4 regions of the Priestia sp. FSL P4-0332 genome follow, and region 3 is predicted to be linked to each of the others. Evidence: riboswitches for the same ligand, from Rfam matches in the RefSeq annotation. Region 3 holds a riboswitch; each other region holds the start of a gene.
What was found. Region 3 has a riboswitch for S-adenosylmethionine ahead of MKY06_RS08015 (MetQ/NlpA family ABC transporter substrate-binding protein). Riboswitches for the same ligand answer to the same signal wherever they lie in the genome.
Positions count from the first base shown of each region.

Region 1: another riboswitch for S-adenosylmethionine. It lies ahead of MKY06_RS06065 (hypothetical protein); the one in region 3 lies ahead of MKY06_RS08015 (MetQ/NlpA family ABC transporter substrate-binding protein).
Region 2: another riboswitch for S-adenosylmethionine. It lies ahead of mtnW (2,3-diketo-5-methylthiopentyl-1-phosphate enolase); the one in region 3 lies ahead of MKY06_RS08015 (MetQ/NlpA family ABC transporter substrate-binding protein).
Region 4: another riboswitch for S-adenosylmethionine. It lies ahead of MKY06_RS25100 (phosphoadenylyl-sulfate reductase); the one in region 3 lies ahead of MKY06_RS08015 (MetQ/NlpA family ABC transporter substrate-binding protein).

Region 1 is NZ_JBBOUA010000001.1:1,187,603-1,193,199, reverse strand. It holds gene MKY06_RS06080 (CotG/ExsB N-terminal domain-containing protein) at 1-253, shown strand, start outside; gene MKY06_RS06075 (VOC family protein) at 401-1,198, shown strand; gene MKY06_RS06070 (M20/M25/M40 family metallo-hydrolase) at 1,217-2,830, opposite strand; gene MKY06_RS06065 (hypothetical protein) at 3,300-3,542, opposite strand; SAM riboswitch class I at 3,610-3,711, opposite strand; gene MKY06_RS06060 (M20 peptidase aminoacylase family protein) at 3,775-4,929, opposite strand; gene MKY06_RS06055 (GNAT family N-acetyltransferase) at 4,977-5,483, opposite strand.
Region 2 is NZ_JBBOUA010000001.1:1,239,126-1,244,722, reverse strand. It holds gene MKY06_RS06330 (sugar ABC transporter substrate-binding protein) at 1-461, opposite strand, end outside; gene MKY06_RS06325 (1,2-dihydroxy-3-keto-5-methylthiopentene dioxygenase) at 584-1,099, opposite strand; gene MKY06_RS06320 (methylthioribulose 1-phosphate dehydratase) at 1,115-1,753, opposite strand; gene MKY06_RS06315 (2-hydroxy-3-keto-5-methylthiopentenyl-1-phosphate phosphatase) at 1,750-2,415, opposite strand; gene mtnW (2,3-diketo-5-methylthiopentyl-1-phosphate enolase) at 2,412-3,656, opposite strand; SAM riboswitch class I at 3,736-3,842, opposite strand; gene MKY06_RS06305 (pyridoxal phosphate-dependent aminotransferase) at 3,973-5,145, opposite strand; gene MKY06_RS06300 (carbon-nitrogen family hydrolase) at 5,258-5,597, shown strand, end outside.
Region 3 is NZ_JBBOUA010000001.1:1,583,539-1,589,135, forward strand. It holds gene MKY06_RS08000 (amino acid ABC transporter permease) at 1-140, opposite strand, end outside; gene MKY06_RS08005 (amino acid ABC transporter permease) at 168-869, opposite strand; gene MKY06_RS08010 (transporter substrate-binding domain-containing protein) at 907-1,752, opposite strand; SAM riboswitch class I at 2,219-2,335, shown strand; gene MKY06_RS08015 (MetQ/NlpA family ABC transporter substrate-binding protein) at 2,416-3,234, shown strand; gene MKY06_RS08020 (methionine ABC transporter ATP-binding protein) at 3,247-4,260, shown strand; gene MKY06_RS08025 (methionine ABC transporter permease) at 4,261-4,926, shown strand; gene MKY06_RS08030 (APC family permease) at 5,038-5,597, opposite strand, start outside.
Region 4 is NZ_JBBOUA010000001.1:4,780,252-4,785,848, forward strand. It holds gene cysC (adenylyl-sulfate kinase) at 1-525, opposite strand, end outside; gene sat (sulfate adenylyltransferase) at 538-1,689, opposite strand; gene MKY06_RS25095 (inorganic phosphate transporter) at 1,742-2,821, opposite strand; gene MKY06_RS25100 (phosphoadenylyl-sulfate reductase) at 2,841-3,554, opposite strand; SAM riboswitch class I at 3,809-3,911, opposite strand; gene cdaS (sporulation-specific diadenylate cyclase CdaS) at 4,225-4,851, shown strand; gene MKY06_RS25110 (VOC family protein) at 4,949-5,332, shown strand; gene MKY06_RS25115 (potassium channel family protein) at 5,400-5,597, shown strand, end outside.

The DNA of each region.
Region 1 (5,597 bases), 400 kb from region 3:
TACTCGCCGTTCTACCCGCCGTTCTACTCGTCGTTCTACTCGCCGTTCTACCCGCCGTTCTACTCGCCGTTCTACTCGCCGTTCTACTCGTCGTTCTACTCGCCGTTCTACTCGTCGTTCTACTCGTCGTTCTACTCGTCGTTCTACTCGTCGTTCTAGCCGTCGCCGCTGTCGCTGCGGTTCACCTTGCTGCTCATATCCATGGTTTAATAAATCATTTGGCTGCTTTAAAGGGCATGGCTGTCGTCGCTAAATAAATCTAAAGCAAGTCGAGTTTAAAACATACGCGGCTTGCTTTTTTTAAGATTTTTGTTTTACATAATCATTCGTTTTACTCTTCTAAAAAAAGAAAACAACGTATAATAATGGGAAAGAATCTCTCTTAAAAGGAGGCCTATCCATGCACTTATCTTTTGATCATCTTGTTCATTTTTCACCTGATCCTATTAAAGCTCAGAAAGAACTAAACGAATACGGAATAAATGTCGTTAAAGGCGGCATCCATGAAAAATGGGGCACTTTTAACACGTTGGCTTATTTTAACCTCAGCTATATTGAATGGCTTGGGCTTAGAGATATCGCGTTAGCTCAAACTGTTACAGATAATGACCTTATTCAGCAGCTTGTTAACGAACATACACCGGTTGGTCATTTTGGTCGATTTGCACTCCGTACAGATGATATGGATTTGCTAATAAAAGAGTTGGAAAGCAAGAATGTCACTGTAAAAGGTCCTGTAGCGGGTTCTCGTCAAACCAATGATGGAGAAAGACTTGAATGGAAAATGTGTTTTATTGAAGCTGACCACGATTCCCTGCCTCTTCCTTTTTTTATTGAATGGGGTGAACCAGAAGAAAAACGCAAGCCAAAGCTAGCGGCTCTTTCTTCTCACCAAGCTGGTCAGCTGCAGCTAAAAAATATTTACTGTGCTGTACATAACCTCGAAGAATCCATCAGCAAGTGGACGAAACTGCTGGACATTCAGTCTGCCGAAAGCTACAAAGACTCTTTACTTAATGCACGTTGTCAAAAACTATATGTCAATGGAGGAAACCTTATTTTTTGCAGCGGAACACAAGGTGTTGTCCATGATACATTAAAAAAAGTTGGAGAGCGTCCATTTTTGGTTGAATTAGATCACGCTCTAACACCGCAACAAATTACCGTACAAGGAGCTTCTTTTAAATTCAACAAATAAACATCCGCAGACGGATGTTTATTTGTGTGCTTCCTTTATAGCTTGATAAATGAAATGAGGCAAAATTTCAAAGGAATACTGAACGTCTAATCTTTCGGTCCATTGATGCGCATCTCTTCCCAGCGGTCCAATGTTCAGCACCGGCATCTTCAGCTCCTCTAGCTCTTCTAGCGGGATATGATACCCTTTATTCCATAGCGGCATATTTGCTACCAACGTGTTAAATGTATGAAGCGGATGCTGCAGGCTGGCATAGCTTAAATCCGAAATTCCGCCAAAATAACTTTGTTCAACTAGCTCCACTTGGAATTGCTCTTTGGCAATTGCCTGTACGTTTGACAAAATCTCTTGTACAAACGGATCATCATGTGAACAAACGGCCGGATAAAGAGGCGGCGTAAAAAATAAGACCATCATCGGAGCTGCTTCTTTACATAAACCAGCTAAAGAGTTTACTAATTTAATGGTTTTATTTCTATCATCATCCTCTTGTGCCAAAAGTGCTGCTTCCATTTCTTGCACATATTTTTCACCATGCTGTTTGACTGCATGAGTATAAAGTTCTTCATACGTCCATACGTTCACGTCAAGAGATGAACCCTCCATTCCCGCAGCGTACTGCCTAGCGGCTTTATTATAGTGTTTTTTCACATTCAAAGCCGCTTTGTCAGCCGATTTCAACAGCAGATCTGTTACTTCTTTAAGAGAGCGGTTTAACATAAATAAATTAAATAATACAACGGCAGAGTGCGGAACTTGAACTGAATACTCTTCTTTTAAATCTTTTTGTATCAGCACCGTAGGAGGTGGACTCGTTTCTTCTCTTACTTTTTCGCAAAAATCAACGTTTAATTCTATTTCTTTTGTTAAATAAGAAGCTAGTAAATTAGCATTTAAACCAGCTAGCGGTTCCCCTACATGAGTTTCTTTTCCATAACACAAAAAGCTTGGCATGATCTTCCCAATCGATCCTGAGTACACATAGTTCGTTTGATCTCCAGGATAGCGGCTGAACACTGGTTCTGCATTTAGCATGAGAGAAAAATCCAGCTGATGTTTGCGGGCAAGTTCTAAAAGAACAGGCACTGCTTTTCTCATCCCAAGCGAATTTACTTCTTCATCCGGCACCGACAGCAGCAGGATGTTTCCGTCAAACTCTCCGTTGCATGCTCGTTCAACCATACTGATATGCAGAGCAATGCCTGCTTTCATATCCATCGTTCCTCTGCCAAAAAGCCAGTCTCCTTTTATCATATCCTTTTGTACGTGCGCCGGAACTTGTTCCATATGGTTATAAAAAGTACTCGTTAATGTATCAGCGTGAAAAGCATCCTTTTTCCACTGTCCATAATCTTGTACATCCACTACATCGTAATGACTTACTAGTACAACTGTTTTATTCGTATTTTTCCCTTGAACAAAAGCTGTGACAATCGATCGCCCGTCTCCTGTTGAATGAAGCTCGACTTGCTCGTTTTTTTGAAAGTAAGGCAGCTTCAATAAATAAGACGCTATCGATTCAGCCATTTCCACTTCTGCCATCGTTCCTGTCACGCTAGGTATAGAAACCAATTCGCTTACAAGTTTTTTTAACTGTTCTTTTGTTTGATACAAAGATGTTTTGTTCGACATAACCTTCATCTCTTTCCTTTTTCTAAATTTTCTATCAAACAAAACCATTCGTCAATCCCTTTGACAGAGACTCTTTCATTCTATCCCTATGTATCATAGTATGGCGCTGCCTTTACGCACATGATAAAAAAAGAGTGTGCGGCTAGGGATAGCACCGCACACTCTTTTTTTACTTTTCGTCATCTTCTAAAAAGTCTAGGATACGATCAATAAGCTGTTCGCTTCCTGCATCGTTTCCGTGTTCAAGAGACATTTCCATTTCAATGCTCCTTTCATAAAATATTCTTGTTTTATAACATACCACAATTCATTTCGAATGTAACCTTTAATTTGTGTAAAAATTTCGACAATTTATGATTAATTTTAAAACCTGTTGAGTATTGATTATACCCACCAGATTCTTTGCTTGTCAAAAACCATGCTTTCTATTTAAAAACACTTAAAAAATAGAGGCGCGAGCAGACTTCTTCTATAAAAGACAGCCTACTCGCTCAAGCTTGGAACAGCATGATGAATAAATTTCTAGTTCATTTGCTTTTTGTACATCTTTAATATCTATGCCTACAGCATATGTACGAACATGGTTTTCGACCACAATTTCATAAAATGTTTCTAATTCCCGATAAGCTACTTGATAATGCTTTCCTAATAATTTCACTGCTTCCTTTAATGCTTTCTCTCCTGTATGTGCTGCAACTGCTGTATGGCTCATAAAACCCTCTCCTTTTAGAAAAATAAAAAAACTCATTTTGCTTTGATGCAAAATGAGTTTTTCACCCGTTTTATCACCCAAAGCACATGCTTTGCTGGTAGGAGCACCTTACATTCGTAGGTTGCTGTGGAGTCAAAGAGCCAGATCTCTCGTCCACTCGTGATAACTTTTTTAATTTAAAATTTATTTTATCAAACAATTCCATCCCCGTAAATAGAAAAATAAAAATATTTTAATTTTTTTGGTAATGGAATGAATTCAAAAAATGAAAGCTTAGATTAGCAAAATAAGAAGCTGCTACAAGTAATGCCTCTTCATTTAATGAAAAAGAAGGATGGTGCCATTCATATTCTCCAGCTGTACCCATCCATACAAAAAATCCTGGTACATGCTGCTGATATACGGCAAAATCTTCTCCTCCAGGCGATTGTTCAGCTTCTACGACTTGATAACTAAGATCCTCTGCCGCTTTAGTAACTAGTTTTTCCAGCGTATCATCATTGTTTACTACAGGAAGATATGGATACCATTTAACGTCTACTGAAGCCCCGAAAGCTGCGCCAATCCCTTCAGCAGTTCGTTTCATAAGAGCCGGTATTTTTTCTCTCGCTTCTTCTTGAAAGGTACGCACAGTTCCTTCAAGCGTTACTTTGTCAGGAATGACGTTCCACGAGCTCCCTCCATGGATTTGAGTTATGCTGACAACAACATTTTGAAAGGGGCTGAGATTACGGCTGACAATGGTTTGTAAACTAGTAACAATTTGACCAGCAGCAGCAATTGGGTCTATTGTTTTTTCAGGGATACCTGCGTGACCTCCTACTCCTTTGACGTCAATTTCAAAACGATCAACACTTGCCATTAAAGGTCCCGGTTTGATACCAATGGTCCCTACAGGAAGATCCGGTTTGTTATGCATCCCAAATATCGCTTCCACTCCTTCGAGCACACCTTTTTCAACTAGCATTTTTGCCCCAGAAGCCGTTTCTTCGGCTGGCTGAAAGATAAATCGAACCGTACCGCAAAGCTCCTGCTGACGCTCTTTAAGAAGGATAGCTGCTCCGATTATAGAAGCCGTATGAAAATCATGGCCGCATGCGTGCATAACACCGTTCACTTCAGAAGCAAATGGCAGATTGGTTTTTTCTTCAATTGGCAGCGCATCAATATCAGCTCGAATAGCGATAATAGGTCCCGGCTTTCCTCCCACAATTTCTGCTACTGCTCCTACGTCTAATTGGAATTCATCCGCTATAGAAATATCATAGTGTTTTAACCACTTTTTAATACGTTTAGTTGTTTCATATTCTTTCATTGAAAGTTCTGGAAACCGGTGCAGCTCACGGCGTATGTCTATTAGTTTATTTAGTAGTAATTGATCGGTCATATTTATCACTCTTTCACATTTCTTAATTTGGATCACTTCTCTATCTTTTACGACAAATAGTGTACCTCATTGAATTTTTTATAAAGAAATACGGTCGTATAACCTTCTGCAAGGTGCTTTTCTTTAGCTTGAACATATCCTTTTCGTTCATACATCTCAACTAACCAAGGATGTTCTTTTGCTGTTCCTAAAGACACACCTGGTGATTTAAACGTATTTTTTATTACCTCTTCCTCTACTAGATGCAGCAGCTTAGAACCAACGCCTTTCCTGGCAAACGACGGGTCCACTGCAAACCACCAAAGATGCGGAACAGCAAACGGACCTGGATGTTCTCCCCAAGGCATTCGTATAGATACAGTTGCAGCGATTCTTTTATCTTCTTCATATACATAGCAAAGGTTTTGAGAAATATTTTTCTTAACAAGGGCAAGATCAGCAGTAGCTGCTAAGAAAGGAATGCCTCGCTCTCGAATAGGCTTATATGCTTGTAGAGTTAAGTTCAATAAGTTATCTGCGTCGTCATTTGTTGCCAAACGGAATTCATTCTTCATCTCTTCGTCTCCTTATGCAGTGTTTAAATATTTTATTTAACTTATAAGTTTACTAAGAATTAAAAAAGACAGACTGCCGCCTTGCGTACTCACTATACAACTGCTTTTATAACG
Region 2 (5,597 bases), 340 kb from region 3:
CCTTCTACTTTTAATTCTACGTCTGTTGCAATAACGGGAATTCCTTTTGCAATCGCGCGCTTCACACCAGGTTCAAGAGTTTCAGCCCGGCCGTGGTCAATCATAATACCGTCAACATTTTGGTTAATAGCCGTGTCTAAATAAGCAGCCATTTTGGATTGATCATTGTTTGAATCAGAAACGGATAGCTGTACTCCTGCTTTTTTAGCCGCTTTTGTCACACCTGTTATATATTGAGCAGCATGAGTGCCTGACGTAAATTCAGAAATAAGCGCAATTTTTGTATCTTTCGTAACCTTTTTTCCTTCTTGCTGTACAGGCTTAGCAGAAGCCGCTTGCTGCGCTGGAGTTGCCTGTGCTTTCTCGTTTAGACTTGGCTGTTCTTTCGTGCAGGCAGCCAGCGCAAAGACTAGAAGCACGAGCAAAGTAAGTGGCCACAGCATTTTTTTACTCTTTTTCATGGTGTTCCTCCCATTAAACTTATTATTCACATAAAAATAGTTAGTTTTATAATAATCCAAAGAATACCCCGCTTTTAGATGTAAAAGCGGGGTGATGATGACCTATGCTTTACAAGTAATTGTTATGCGTAAATAGGTACCCATCCTTCAGTTGTCACGAAAATTCGGACAGCGACTACTTTACGATCTTCCATTAGTGTAAAGTAATGAAGAATGTTTTCTGGTACTGAAATTAAATCACCCGGCTCTAATTCAACATCAAAAAATTCGCCGTCTTTTCCTTGAATAACAAAAATTCCATGACCACTTACAATAAAGCGAACTTCGTCATCTGTATGAATATGCTTGCGCTGAAAGTTTTTTAACAATTCATCAATATTTGGTGTAGATTCCGATAGCGAGATAACATCTTGAGCTTTATAGCCGCGGCGTTCAGAAATATCTTTTATATCCTCACCAAAAGCGTTTAAAATTTCTGTTTTTTCTTCATCAGTTAAATCATATTTTTCACGAAGATTTTCTGGAAGTTTTGTAATATCCCAGTTTTCATAAATAACTTCATTGTTTGCCAGAAAAGCTGATACTTCCTCTTGAGTTTCAATTCTTTTATTGTTTACATGTAAGCGAATTTGCGCCATTGTTGCTTCCTCCTTTTATAAATGCACTTTTGGCTTAAGGCCTTTAAGTGACAGTAGTTTAATATGGTAGCTAAATAAAAATTCATAGGCTTCTAGCACTTTTTTTGTTTCAAATGCATTTTTCCCCCATACTGTAATTCCGTGGTTACGAATCAAAATCGCGCCTTGGTCGCCTTTTATATGGTGAGAAAACTCTTCTGCTAGTGTCGGAATATCTGCGTAATTCGGAATAATCGGAACAGTAATTTCCGCATCTTCTTCCCAAATGCCTAGCGCCTTAATAATTTCTTGACCTTTGAATGAAATAACGCCTTCATCTCCGTACAGTTCAGAGATCACGTTGTTGTCGATTGTATGTACATGAAGACTGCACCCAGCATTCGTTAAATCGTAAATCTTAACGTGCAAAAGCGTTTCAGCAGAAGGCTTTAAATGCGTGTCTTCTGCAGGCTTTCCGTATTGATCAACTAATAAAAAATCTTCATTTGTACGTTTTCTTTTGTCTTTTCCACTTGCTGATACAAAGAAAGTTGTCGGATTTTGATCCACTTTAATTGCTAAGTTTCCGCTTGTACCGAAGAACCAATCGCGCTCTGCCAGCTCATCTTTTATATCCGCAAGCTCATGCAATCTTTGCTGAGCCATGATACTCATGCTTTCACCTCTTCTGTTAATTCTTGTAAATGATGAATCACATCATAAAAAGTAGAAAAAGGACGATACGGTAGAGATAGCTCTTCACATTTTTTGATTAAAAAGTCACGTGCAATGACCGTATCAGCTAATTTGGCAGCCTGCAAATCCGTAATGGAATCGCCAATAACAACCGTATGATCTCTTTCATCTGCAAGATGGCGAATAATCGTTGGCTTACAGCAGCCGCAGTTATTTGTACACTGTTTATCACATGTATGAGGCCACGTAATGGAAATGCGCTCACCGGAAAAATCAGATCCGTTGCAGTAGAGCATTTCCTCTGCAACTCGATTTCCCAAAAGTGGTTTTACAAAAAAGTCAATTCCTCCGCTTACAATATAAAGCGGAATATGGTGCTCTTTTGTATAGGCAATAAAATCATCAAATCCATCTCGAATAGCAGACGTCTCTAAAATATAAGAAATAATATCTTCCTTTAATTCCACGGGGAGCAAGGCAAACATTTGCCCTACTCCTTCTTGAATGGAGACGCGCTGTGCCAACACGTCGTCTTTAATACTTTCCCACTCCGGAGGAGCAAATTGCTTCATAATAGCAATAATGTTATCGCTATTTGTGATTGTTCCATCAAAGTCACAAAAGATTTTTAACGATGTCATGCTTTCACCTCTACTGTTCCCCATAGTTCTAAGGCTTTTTGCAACTCTTTTGATTCTTCCGCTTTTTCGGCTAGTGTTTGATGAGAGAGTACTGCATCTATCGCCGCACGGAATGCCTTTCCTCCTCCGATAGCTCCGTCTGGATGACCGTGAACTCCGCCTCCTGCATTAATAATGCTGTCGATTCCAAAGTCCTTCATAAGCTGCGGTACCATTCCAGGATGAATTCCTGCTGAAGGAACCGGGAAAGACTGCTTATATTTGTATACAGGACGCGTTAATTCGTAGGCAATGCCTGTCGTATCTTCAAGAGAAAGCGCTACGCTTCCGTATGGTGATGGAAACAGTGAAAAATCTGCTCCGGCTAAGCGCAATAGCTTTCCAAGCAGTAATGAATTTGAAAAACCGTAAAATTCTGATGGCGTAAGCGCTCCGCTAACAGCTGGGTGTGCCATAATCGGCAAGTTAATTTCATCATCTTCTCGAAGTTCCTGCAGTACGTCTAACCCGTAAGCAAATGCGTTGAATAAAAGAGCATCGGCTCCTAGCTCAGCTGCTTTTCTCGCTTTTTCTTTTAATTCAAACGTTCGTCCCGTTAAATTAACAGCATACAGCGTGCGGTGTCCCGTTTTTTCGTATACTTCATTCAGTACTTTTTTCCCTTCTGTAACACGAGCTTCAAAAGGTGTTCGTTCACTATCAAACAAAATCTCGTCGTCTTTAACCAAATCCACTCCGCCAAGCGCTTGCTCACGCAGCTGAGTTGTTAAGTACGTCATACCTCTTCCAATCACGCCTTTAAAAATACTCATCACAAGCGGACGGTCATAAACGCCTAATTTCTCTCGGATACCTTCTATTCCAAAGCGCGGTCCTGGGAATTCAGCTAATAATTCATCAGGAAAATCCAAGTCTAATAATTTCACTTTTCCATCAAGTGATAGTTTTCCGAAAACCGTAACTAAAATAGCCGGTAAATCTTTTGAAAAGTTGGCAGTTGGATAAGCAATTTTGACAATAGCCTGCTTAATTTCTCCGCCTAAATATCCGTTTACACGTTCGCAATCTTGAAGCTCAGTTACTGACACGACGCGCCCTTTATGCTTTTGAAGCTGCTGTTGATCTAAAAGCGGCAGATCTGTCCATGAGCCGACGGTTAGTCCTAAAGCGATTCCTTCCGCTTTTTTATGAAAATTCCCTTTATTATCATGTAGTAAGTAGCTTGCAACGATTTCGCTCATTATGCTAAAAACTCCCTTGCTGTTTAATATCGTTAATAAAAAAGCCTCTTCTGTGATTAAGAAGAGGCTTTCGTTGCTCTTCTTATCTCTCAGCTGCTGCTGCAAGAATTAGCACCGTGCTTAACATGCGTTAAGTCGGTTGCCGGGCTTCATCGGGCTAGTCCCTCCACCTACTCTTAATAAGAAAGTTGCTATTTATTTAAATTGAATTCGTAGATTATATACTAAATAAAAAATACCGCTAGGATTTATAGGTTATTAATCTCGTTAACTTCTTACATATTAAGCCAACTCAAAAAGAGTTGTCAATGCGTTTTTAAAATAAATTTAATTTTTTTATTCGAGATACAGCTTCTCTCATGCGCTCTTCATCCGTCAGCAGTCCTACGCGCACATAGCCTTCACCATATGTTCCAAAGCCTACACCAGGCGCAACTACAACGTGCGCTTTTTCAAGAAGTAAATCTGAAAACTGTTCGGAAGTATATCCTTTAGGAACTTTTAGCCATGCAAAAAAGGAGCCTGCTGGAGATGTAACATCCCAACCAATTTCTCGAAGCCCTTGAATAAAGGTATTGCGTCTAGATTCATAGCGCTTAACTAAATCATTCACACATTGTTGAGATTCCAACAGAGCTGCGGCTGCTGCCTCTTGAACCGCCCCAAAGAGACTGACATACATATGATCTTGAAGAAGATTAATAGCTTCTACTACACTTTCATTTCCTACAGCAAATCCAACTCGCCATCCCGCCATGTTATACGTTTTAGAAAGAGTATAAATTTCAATTCCCGTCTCTTTTGCACCGGAAGTCTGTAAAAAGCTGATTGGCTTTTTACCATCAAATCCAATTGCTCCGTAGGCAAAGTCGTGTACCACACAAATATCGTGCTTGGCAGCAAATGCCACGGTGTCTTCAAAAAATTCTGCCGTTGCCACTGCACCAGTAGGATTATTCGGATAGTTTAAAAACATGAGTTTTGCCTGTTCTTTAGCACTTTCACTTATCTCTTCGTATACGGGTAGAAAATGATTTTCAGCCGTGAGCGGCATCACTTCCATCTTTGCCTTTGCAAGCTCTACTCCAGACCAGTAATCAGGATATCCAGGATCCGGAACCAGCACCGTATCTCCAGGGTTTAACAAGCACTGCGGGATTTCAACAAGTCCACCCTTTCCGCCAAATAAAATGGCTACTTCTTTTTCAGGATCCACATCGACGCCATATTCTCGCTTATAAAAAGTCGCCACAGCCTCTTTTAAAAACTGGTGCCCCCGAAATGGAGAATATTTATGATGCATAGGATTAGCACTTGCTTTTTGCAGTGTTTCTACAATATGTGAAGGAGTAGGCTGATCAGGATTTCCCTGCCCTAAGTTAATAACGTCGTGCCCTTGGGCCATTACTTTTCCTACCTTGCCTACAAGTGATGCAAAAAATTGTTTTGGTAAACTTTTTAATAGTTCCGATTGCTCAAATTGTTTCATCATCGCACACCTTCTCAAAAAATTCTTGAAATTCTAGTCACAAATAATATATTGTAATACTCAACTTGTAAAGTCATTTTTTTCAACTACTAAAAAAAGGACGGATGATAAAGTGAGTGTAAAAATTACGTGTTTGCAGCTTGATATTGCGTTTGGAAACCCAACTAAAAACCGAAAATATATCGAACAAAAAATGACGGAAGCCCTGAAAGAAAACCCTGATATCCTTGTGCTTCCGGAGCTATGGGATACAGCTTATGATTTGACGCGGCTAGACGAAATTGCAGATGATGAAGGGCAGCAAGCCAAGCAATTAATCTCTCAGTTTGCTAAAACAAACGAAGTAAATATTGTGGCAGGTTCGATTGCAAAAAAAACAGAGCAAGGCGTCACGAATACGATGTATATTTTTGACCGAAAAGGTCGTGAAGTATCAGAATACAGTAAACTGC
Region 3 (5,597 bases):
TATATTCTGCATCCCGCAATGAAAAGACCAAAAATACTTCCTAACGCCATTGAAATGATCGATATTGTTAGTGTTAAAGGCACACCTTTTAAGACTTCAGGAGTTTGCTCCAAAGCAAATCGCAAATCAATAATAGGCAATCATGTTCACTCCTTTACTAGTGCAGGTTATTTAGAGATGCTGACCCTGCCTTTTTTAAGATGTTTCTCTAAATAACTGACTATGATTTCAATTACGATACACATGCTCCAATAAACAAGTGAAATCGTAACATAAATTTCAAACATTCCTATTCCATAGTTGTTGCCCAAAATAAGGCGAACTTGCCCCATAATATCAATAATCCCAATGCTAAAAGCAAGTGCAGTATCTTTTAATAATGAAATCGTAGCATTTCCTAAATTAGGTAGTGCTGCTACAAACGCTTGAGGAAGGATAATTCTTCTTAAGGATTGAAAATAGTTCATGCCTATACTATACGCTGCTTCGAACTGCCCTTTATCAATCGAGAGATATGCTGAACGAATAACTTCTGATAAAGGAGCGGCAGTATGTAAGGAAAAAGCAATCACCAAGAAAGTGATGCGACTCCAGCTGTTAATGTCGATATGGACAAGGAGCAGCAGCTGAGGAAGGCCAAAGTATACAAGAAACAGCTGAACAAGCAGCGGTGTACAGCGCATAAAAGATAAATAGATGGTAGCCATTTTAGAAAGAACAGGCTTTTTTTGAATGCGTATCAGGGCAATCACGAAACCTAAAAGCAACGAAAAAAGTAGAGAAAGGCCTAACATAAATAGTGTTAAAGGAAGTTTATCTACCACTTGCCACAATAGTTTTAACCAATCATGAAAATCAGTACTAATCATATCTCACCCCGCCTTAATGATGAATTCTTATACTCATTTAATCTTGGAAATTGAAGTTTTGCTGATTAATATACTTTAAGTCTTTAAAGAAATTTACTTTAAACCATTTTTCAGCCAAGTTTTCTAGCGTCCCGTCATTTTTTAATTTGACTGTCGCTTTATCAATTTCATCAGCAAGTTTTTGATTATTTTTATTAAAGACTAACCAAGTTGGTTCTTTTGATACAATGCCTCCTACTTTTAAATTTAATTTGAGCTGTTTTTGTACTTCGTTAAATGTTGTTACGTTTAAAAAAATAGCATCCGCTTTACCTTTATCCACTAACTTTAAGTTTTCTGCCGTAGAAGGGTTATCAATGCTTTCTAATGTTAAAGGCTTAGTGGCATGTTCTTTGTTATAAGCATTCAAAATAGCGCGCAATCCACCTGTAGCAGATACGGGTGGAAACTTTTTATCTACCATATCGTCAAGTGTTTTGATATCATTCCGTGATTTTTGTGTCACTAAGGCCGTTAAAGAATAACCATATTCATGTGCAGGATAAAGAAACTTTTCTTCACGTTCAGGGTTTTTAAAGAACCAATTGATGGCGAAATCATATTTTCCTGTCGAGACACCTACCAAATTTGTTTCTTCTTCCCCAAGCGTATATTCAAATTTGTATTCCGGAAGCTTTTTTTCAAGCTGTTTTAAATAATCCATATCATATCCAACAGGCTCATTCTGGTCGTTCGTAAATAGAAAAGGCGGATTTACTTCATCACTCAAAGCAACTTTGACTACTTTTTTATCGCTATTTTCTGAGCTAGAGCTTTGAGAGCATCCTCCTAAAGCCATAATAAGTCCAATTGCAAAAGCTAAAGTAAAGTATAATTTTTTCATCGTTTTATTCCTCCCGATACTAATTTCTGTGTGACGAATAATAAAAAAGCACCGAAAAAGCTGCTAAAAAGCTTTTTCGGTGCCATTGGTGATCCAGTAGGCAGTGAACATATACTTACTACTACAATAGAGGAAGTATATTCTAACAGTAAAAAATTTTTAAATAAGATTTGGAATTCCACAAACTATATATTACCGATAGAATTAATATGAATTATATCGATGTATTCCTGTTTTTGTCAATGTCATAAATGCAAAGAAAAGTATTCTTGCTTAAGTAATAGAAAGCTATTCACTATATAAGAATAAGAAAAGAGAAATCATAAGTTATACAAATCATCTTTTAATTGAGTTTTCTTATATAAATCTTTTATTATTCCTATACTGAAAATTATATTAAAAATAAACATTGACAATTTTCGGATAATAAAGTTAAATTAATGTAAATAAAACTTTATAAAAACAACTCTTATCAAGAGCGGTGGAGGGACTGGCCCTTTGAAGCCCGGCAACCCAACAATACACGTATTGTTTTGGTGCTAAATCCAGCAATGTGCATATTATGTGCATTGGAAGATAAGAGAACCGATCGTAAACTATCGCTTCTCTTAATCTTTAAGGGAGGCGTTTTTTTATGGAGAAAATAAAGGAGAGAATAAAAACATGAAAAAAGTAACAAAAGCAATTGGACTTACTTTAGTGGCAGCATCGCTGTTGGTGTCAGCAGCCTGCAGTAAAACAGAAGCACAAGCATTAGATTCGAAAAAGATTACAATCGGTGTAACGGGTGGACCTCACCAGCAAATTGCAGATCAGGTGAAAAAATTAGCCAAGAAAGATGGTATTGATATTACGGTAAAAGTCTTTAATGACTATAACACTCCTAATACAGCATTAGATCAACATGATTTAGATAGTAATAACTATCAAACCCTGCCTTTTCTAAAGCAGCAAGTGGAAGATAAAAATTATAAGATTACAGATGTGTTCAAAACAGTAGCATTCCCGATGGGTATTTATGCAAATAGCTTAAAAAATGTTAGTGAGCTCAAAAAAGGAGACAAAATTGCAGTACCAAACGACCCAAGCAACGAATACCGCGCGCTCAAACTATTTGAATCTGCAGGAGTTATTAAATTAAAAGATGGTGTGAAAACAACGGCTACTAAAAAAGATGTTGCTGAAAATAAGCTTGATCTTCAAATCGTAGAACTAGAGGCGTCTCAACTTCCTTCTCAGTTGGATGAGGTAGCTGCAGCAGCCATTAATACAAACTTTGCAATGGGAGCGGGTTTATCGATTAATGATGATGCAATCTATCATGAAAAAATAAAAAATAATCCATATCCAAACTATTTTGTTGTCCGTACAGAGAATAAACAAGATAAAATTATTGATAAACTAGAAAAATATTATCATTCAGATACAATTCGTACATACATAGAAAAAGAATTTAAAGGTTCTGTTGTACCGGCATTTTAAGGAGGGGCTAGAATGATTGAACTGAAGAAAACTTCTAAAACCTATAAAGTGAACGGAAAAGCGGTAGAAGCTGTTAAAGATGTTTCGTTAACGATTAATAAAGGTGAAGTATTCGGTGTTATTGGATATAGCGGAGCTGGAAAGAGCACATTAATTCGCTGCATTAATTTATTGGAAAAACCGACTTCTGGAGAGGTCATCATTGATGGAAAAAATCTATCAAAGCTAAGTAAGCAAGAGCTGCAGAAAACGAGAAGGAAAATCGGCATGATTTTTCAAGGCTACAATTTATTAAAAACGGCAACAGTTTACGACAACATAGCGATTCCATTAAAGCTAGAAGGCGTAAACAAAAAATTAATTCAGGAGCGCGTAGAAAAATATTTATCAATCGTAGGACTTTTAGATAAACAAAATCATTATCCTTCACAACTTTCCGGCGGACAGAAGCAGCGTGTTGCTATTGCTCGTGCGCTAGCGCATGAACCTGAGATTTTATTAAGCGATGAAGCAACTAGTGCACTTGATCCCGAAACGACCGAAGCCATTTTGAGCTTACTGTTAAAGATTAATAAAGAGCTTGGATTAACAATCTTTTTAATCACGCATGAGTTAAAGGTGGTACAACGCATTTGTGACCGAATTGCAGTTATGGAAAATGGATACGTCGTAGAACAAGGTACAGTCGTTTCCCTTTTTACTAACCCTAAGCATCCGACAACAAAGCGCTTTGTAGAATCTGAAAATACTTTCACTATTCCGTCTGAAATAATGGCGTCTTATCGCAGTACCGGTAAGCTGGTTTCTTTGCACTTTGTTGGAAATGAGCTTTCAGAAGAACCAGCTTTAGCTTTAGTTTCTCGGAAATTTAATGTATTGCCAAGCATATTAGCAGGGGGAATTGAACAGCTAAAAAACCACACTCTTGGTAAGTTACTCGTTCATTTACGTGGTGAAAAGGAAGAATATGAACAAGCGATTACATACTTAACAAATCAAGGCGTAATTGTAGAGGAGGTAAACTAAATGGCTGCTTTCTTTAATGAGTGGGGAAGTGTAATTTGGGAAGGTTTATTACAAACCGCTACGATGACCATTATCTCGTTAATTATTGCCATCATCATTGGTTTACCAATGGGAATTTTTTTAGTAATGACAAGACCAGGTGGGCAAGCTGAAAATGTGTGGGTATATCGAACGTGCAACTGGATTATTAATATTATTCGATCCATTCCTTTTATCATTTTATTATTTTTCATCCTTCCATTCACTAAACTAGTTGCAGGTACTACAATTGGCGTACAAGGTGTTATTGTCCCTTTAGTTGTGTATACAGCCCCTTATATAGCTAGGTTAATGGAATCTGCATTACTTGAAGTAGATAAAGGTATTATAGAAGCTTATCAATCAATGGGAATCTCAACACTAAAAATTATTTGGTATGTTGTTGTTAGAGAAGCACGTTCAGGTATTATTCTTGGGCTGACAATAGCTACTATTGGTCTTATTGGGGCGACGGCGATGGCAGGGCTTGTTGGAGCAGGAGGGCTTGGAGACATTGCTTTTCAATACGGACACTTACGTTTTGAGCCCACTGTTATGTATACAACCATTTTAATTTTGATTGTTATTGTTCAGTTGATACAGTCCTTGGGGAATTATTCAGCAAGGAAATTAAAAAAAGACAGCTGACTATAAAAATAAGAAGCTCACGCATTCTAGGTGCGTGAGCTTCTTATTTAAATGGAACAAATCTTTAGTTCTTCTATAACTAACGGGTGAATGACAGATAATTGTTCATCACTATTTCCGTTGAGTGCTGAATGGTTCTAATGGATTTATAGCAGAAGCTTTAGAATTTCCTTTTCTTACTTTAAACCACGAGTAAATTAAACTGACTATACATACTGCTAATATTGCCCAAGGAAAGTAACCCGTTGGGAGCGGCTGACCAGGTTGAACCATAGCCCAAATAGGAAGGCTAATACTTACTAATCCTAAAATTGGAAAGATAAATTTACGATGAAATGGCCATCTTTCTTTTTTATTAAATATAACAGCTAAGTTAAGCATTAAATAAATTAGTAGAATAGGGATGGTACCTAGCGTGCTTACGTAACCAAATCCAACGACCCAATTTTCACTGAATATACCGAAGAGGATTGCTAGCACTAAACCTATTCCCATAATTAATGTTAAAGTTCCAATCGGCGTTCCCCATTTAGATACCTTTGAAAATTTGGTAGAAATTAACCCTTCTTTAGAAGAATTAAAAGCAATTCTTGAAAAGGCATTTAAGCAAGTAATGGACATCCCCACAATGCTAGTAAACCCAGCGATAATCGCAAAGATAGCAAGTTCAT
Region 4 (5,597 bases), 3.2 Mb from region 3:
AATTGTTAATTCAGGGTTAGCCGGTGACTCATACGGAGAATCAATTCCTGTAAAATCACGAATTTCTCCGCTTCTTGCTTTTTTGTAAAGGCCTTTTGGATCTCTTTTTTCACATTCTTCTAACGGACACTCCACGTATACTTCCAAAAATTCATTCCCCTCTAAGATCTCACGCACTTGAGCGCGGTCCTCTTGGAATGGAGAGATAAATGCTGTGAGTACCACTTGACCGCTGTCTACAAACAGTTTAGAAACCTCACCGATACGGCGAATATTTTCTGTACGATCTTCAGCAGAAAACCCTAGATTCTTATTTAAGCCGAAACGAACATTGTCACCATCTAATACATAGTTGCGAATATTTTTATCAAAAAGCGCTTTTGCCACTGCGTTTGCTACGGTAGATTTACCTGAACCCGAAAGACCTGTAAACCATAATACAAAACTGTGATGATTATTTTGCTCGCGTCTTTCCTCTTTTGTAATTCCAGCATCATGCCACGTAATGTTTGTTGATTTGTTCACTTCAACCGCTCCTTATTTTGAAGATACTTTTTGTTTTGCTAATCCTTTAATTAACACTTCAATTACTTCTTTACGGCTGAATGTGCTTGGTGGCACTTCTCCGTTACGAAGCATTTCACGTACCTTTGTTCCAGATAGAATCATATGATCTTCTTTGCTGTGAGGGCATGTTTTCGTTGATGCCATCGCTTCACACTTCTTGCAATAGAAGCTGTGTTCAAAGAATAAAGGTGTAATTCCTAATTCATCTGCTGTAAAGTTACTGAAGATTTTTTGTGCGTCATATGTTCCATAGTAGTCACCAACACCAGCGTGGTCACGGCCTACAATGAAATGTGTGCATCCAAAGTTTTTTCGAACCATTGCATGGAAAATAGCTTCTCTAGGTCCAGCATAGCGCATCGCAGCAGGGAAAACTGCTAAAGCTACACGATCGCTAGGATAATAGTTCTCTAAAAGTACTTCATAACTTTCCATACGGATATCTGCTGGGATATCATCTGACTTTGTTTCTCCTACAAGTGGATTTAAAAACAGGCCGTCTACAATTTCTAATGCCGTTTTTTGAATATATTCGTGCGCACGGTGAACAGGGTTACGAGTTTGGAATCCAACAACTGTTTTCCAACCGCGTTCTTCAAATGCTGCTCTTGTTTCAGTAGGATCTAGGTAATACTTTTCAAAACGCGTTTTAGGTGTACGTTCTACAAGTACGATTGGACCTGCTACATATACATTTGGGCGCTCCATCATTTTTTTCACGCCAGGATGAGCAAGTTCTGCCGTGCGGTACACGTTCTCCGCTTCTTTTTCTTTATTTGGCGTATATACTTCAGAAACTTCTAAAACACCATACGTTACGCCGTTTTGAACAAGTTTTACTTTGTCACCAATGTTTAATTCTTTAGCTTGCTCTTCTGTTACAGGAAGAGTGATAGGAATACTCCATACTGTTCCATCTGCTAAACGCATATTTTCAACAACTGATTGATAATCTTTTTCTCCTAAAAATCCTGTAATTGGGCTGTAAGCACCAATTCCAATTAGTTCTAAATCACTTAGGGCCATGTTATCTACTTCGATTTCTTTTGTTAATGACGTGTAGTCATATGTTGGTTGATATAAATTAATTAATTCTCCACCGTGTGCTTGAATTGTTGTCATTTTGTAAAATCCTCCTTAAATAATTAACACAATATAATAAAAAGCACTTGAATCACGCAGTCATTTTTTCTTTTTCCGACTGCAAGCTTGCTCTTTTTCTTCTAGTCGCTCTAGCTAAGCTTAAAACACCTGCTGTGGCAATACATCCGCTAGCTAGCACCACAAATGAATATAAGTCGCTTTCAAGTACTAATTTCACAAGAACATATGAGATTACGAGTGAAAATACAGGGGATACCACCCAAACCTTTAACATTTGAATGACCACTTCGCGCTGTTCTTTCGTGAATCCCGTTTTCGCTGCTCCTATTCCAATAATAGAAGACGTAGTGACCTGTGTAAGCGGTACTGGCAAACCAAACAGTGAAGCGACTGTGACAAGAGAAGCACCAGTACCCGAGATAATGCACCCTTCTCCTACAGAATAGCGAGTAATTTTTTTCCCGTTTGTTTCAATAACCCGGCCTCCTAGTAAAAGAGCTCCGAGCGCCACTGCCAATCCTCCTGCTATGACACCCGTTGTGGCATCCATTAATCCAGCTCCTACTAGAGGACCGACAGCATTTGCCACGTTATTCATTCCAGCTGAGAAGGCTTCAAAGAATCCCGTCGCTATAACTAAAATCGTTAAAACTCTTTTCCACTTTCCCTCTGCTTCTTTTTTATGCGCTCTGCGTTTTATCACTTTTCCAATCAAAAAAGCAATGACAAATGAAACTAGCGGAACAATAATCCAAAAAGACATGACAACTAAAAGTTTTTCCACATACAGAGATTGATAAGCTACGCCTACTCCAACAACTGAACCAACCGTTACTTCACTTGTTGATAGAGGAATACCAATTAAATTCGCGAAAAAGAGTGACAGCGTTGCAGCAGCCAGAATGATAATAACTAATTCTACTGACAGCAATTTTTCAGGTATGATACCTGAACTGATGGTTTTTACCACCTCACCGCCTCCGATAATGGCTCCGAGCACAATACCTACAGCACAGATGAACAGGGCTACTCTTCGCTTTTTAATCGCACCGGAGCCGTATGAAACGCCCATAGCTGCTGCTGCACCGCTTGCCCCAATATTCATTGCAAAAAAAAGCGCAATGATAAAGGCAACATATAAAAGCATCATTTATTCAGCTCTTTCGTATTTAAGATTCGTGTAATCCGCATTCAACTTTTTGTGTACCTGCCCATCTTCCTGAACGTAAATCGTCTACATTGTAGGCAGGTGCGGTACAGGGTTCACAGCCGATACTTGGGTAGCCTTGATCATGAAGTTTGTTATATGGCAAATCATGCTTATACACATAGCGCCAAATTTCCTTCCAAGACCAATGAATTAACGGACAAACTTTCACCTTCTTGAATTTCTCATCCTTATTAAAGTAATTCGTGCTGGCACGAGACTCAGACTGCTCGCGTCTCAAACCAGAAATCCACGCATCATAAGGAGCAAGAGATTCTCTTAATGGAATGATTTTTCGAATTTGACAGCATAAGTTAGGCTGACTCTTCCAAAGCTCATCTCCATGTTTTTCAGCTTGTTCTGCAAGAGTTAAATCCGGTTTTTTCATATGAATACGTAAATCAGGGAAGCGTTCTTTAATTGCATCAATCACTTCATATGTTTCTTTAAAATGAACGCCTGTATCTAAAAAGACAATTTCAGCATCTTTTTTCACTTTTGAAATTAAATCAATTAACACGATCCCTTCGATCCCAAAGCTTGATGCATAGATAATTGAATCTCCGTAGGTATCATACGCCCACTGCAATGCTGAAAGGGCTCCTTTTGTTTCATCTTCACTGTCGAACTCTGGAAACGTATCACTCCAGTTTTCGTACGTATATAAGTCTGCCATTTTCTTCACTCCAATTCTTAGTTATCCGCGTTATCCAATAAAAAAAGACGGTTTTACCCACTAGAATTGGATAAAACCGCCTCTAGTGTGTCTAGTCAGCGAAACTATTTAATTCTTACTTTGCTTCGACATGCCCAAAGATTTGTTTTAAGTCGGGGATTACAGTCATTGGTGTCCCTCCTCAAATTATCGCTTGCGCTATATCAAAATAAAAAGTCTTCCATATTGAAAGACTGGGTAGGCAATAAATTTTCACCTTATCTTTCAAAATGATACACACTTTGCTGGAATTAGCACCTTGCTAAGCAGGTTGCCGGGGTTCAGCGGGCCAGATCCCTCCACCACTCTTGATAAGCATTTTTTAAAAATTTTAGCATATTTAGAATATTTGTCAACATTAAAAATCATATATCCGATAAGAAAACTATACTTTAAATTCACAGAAATATCTATACTTTTATTTAAAACAACATATGTAAATTTAAACCAAATGTGAACATATCAGTTTATAAAACGCTTTCTTTTTTCTCCAACTTTTTATATTCTCTTGCTAAATAAAACATAAAACCTTTCTATAAAATTAATAAGGGATTTATAAGCTTTACGGATAATTCACCCACATTAGCACACATTACAGATAACACTGACTGACAGATAGGAGCTATATAAAATGGAGAGACAACCTTTTCAATTAGACGATACAATTAAAAATAATGTGCGAACATATTTACAGCAGATTTCAACTGAAGCCTCTAATTTAATTAAACATTTAGACACGAGTGATCATTGTATACTATGTGATTTTGAGGAGATGCGAAAGTTATTTCAAGATGTTCAAGCTACGGCTGCCTCTTATTACTTGCGTCATTACTTATCGCCTTATACATTTGAATATGCTGCTCTGTCCTTAGCTATTCATAACCTTTCTGAGAAACGTCACGGCGCTCTAATTGTCATTGAACGGGAACAAAATGTAGACCCTCTTATTCAAAAAGGAATGCCTATTCAAGCTCCTGTCAGCGCTACGCTAGTTGAGACGCTGTTCTATCCAGGGACACCCTTACATGACGGAGCCGTCCTAATTAGAAATAATCAGCTTATCTCAGCTGCTAATGTTTTACCTCTCTCGTCTATTATTTCAACGACCAAAAAAATGGGAACACGTCACCGTGCAGCCATTGGAATGTCGGAAAAATCGGATGCATTAATTTTAGTTGTCTCTGAAGAAACAGGCAAAATTTCGTTTGCACTTGATGGAAGCCTCTACCCTATTCACTCCAGCAAAAATATGATTTAAGAGCCCTTTCCTGATAAGCAGCCCTATATTGACTTCTATATCCTTTCTCTTTAATATATTTCATAGTTTTTACATACTATAGATACGGGTGATGCATATGACAATTTTAAAATTTGAACATGTAGGCGTTCAAGTAAAGGATATAGAAGAATCTATTGAGTTCTATACGCAAAAAGTGGGATTAGAGCTCATCGAAAAACTACCACATACCGATCCGTCTTTGAAGCTAGCTTTTCTAGGTTTAGAAGGCAATGTAATTGTAGAGTTAATTCAAGGGTATAACTCAAGCTTACCTAACGAAGGTAAAGTTCATCATTTTGCGCTGGCAGTAGACGGAATTGAAGAGGAGTTTGAGCGTTTAAAATCAGCAGGCGTTTCATTTGTGGAAGAAAACATTGTAACTTTGCCAAATGGAGCAAGATACTTATTTTTCTACGGTCCAGACAAAGAATGGATTGAATATTACGAAGTAAAAAGATAAAGATATCTTATACCTTCAGTGAAAAATGGTCATACTGTGGCTATGACTAATCACTGGAGGTTTTTTTATGATGGAATGGCTATTATTTCGACTTTTTCGTCGTTCTATTTTAGTGCGGCTTCTTTTTATTATCGGCTGCCTTGTTCTGCTTTTCGGCATGCTTATACATTTCCTAGAGCCGCAAACGTTTGGGAATGTGTTTGAAGGAATTTGGTGGGTTATTATTACAATCTCTACTATAGGGTACGGTGATTTTGCTCCGACC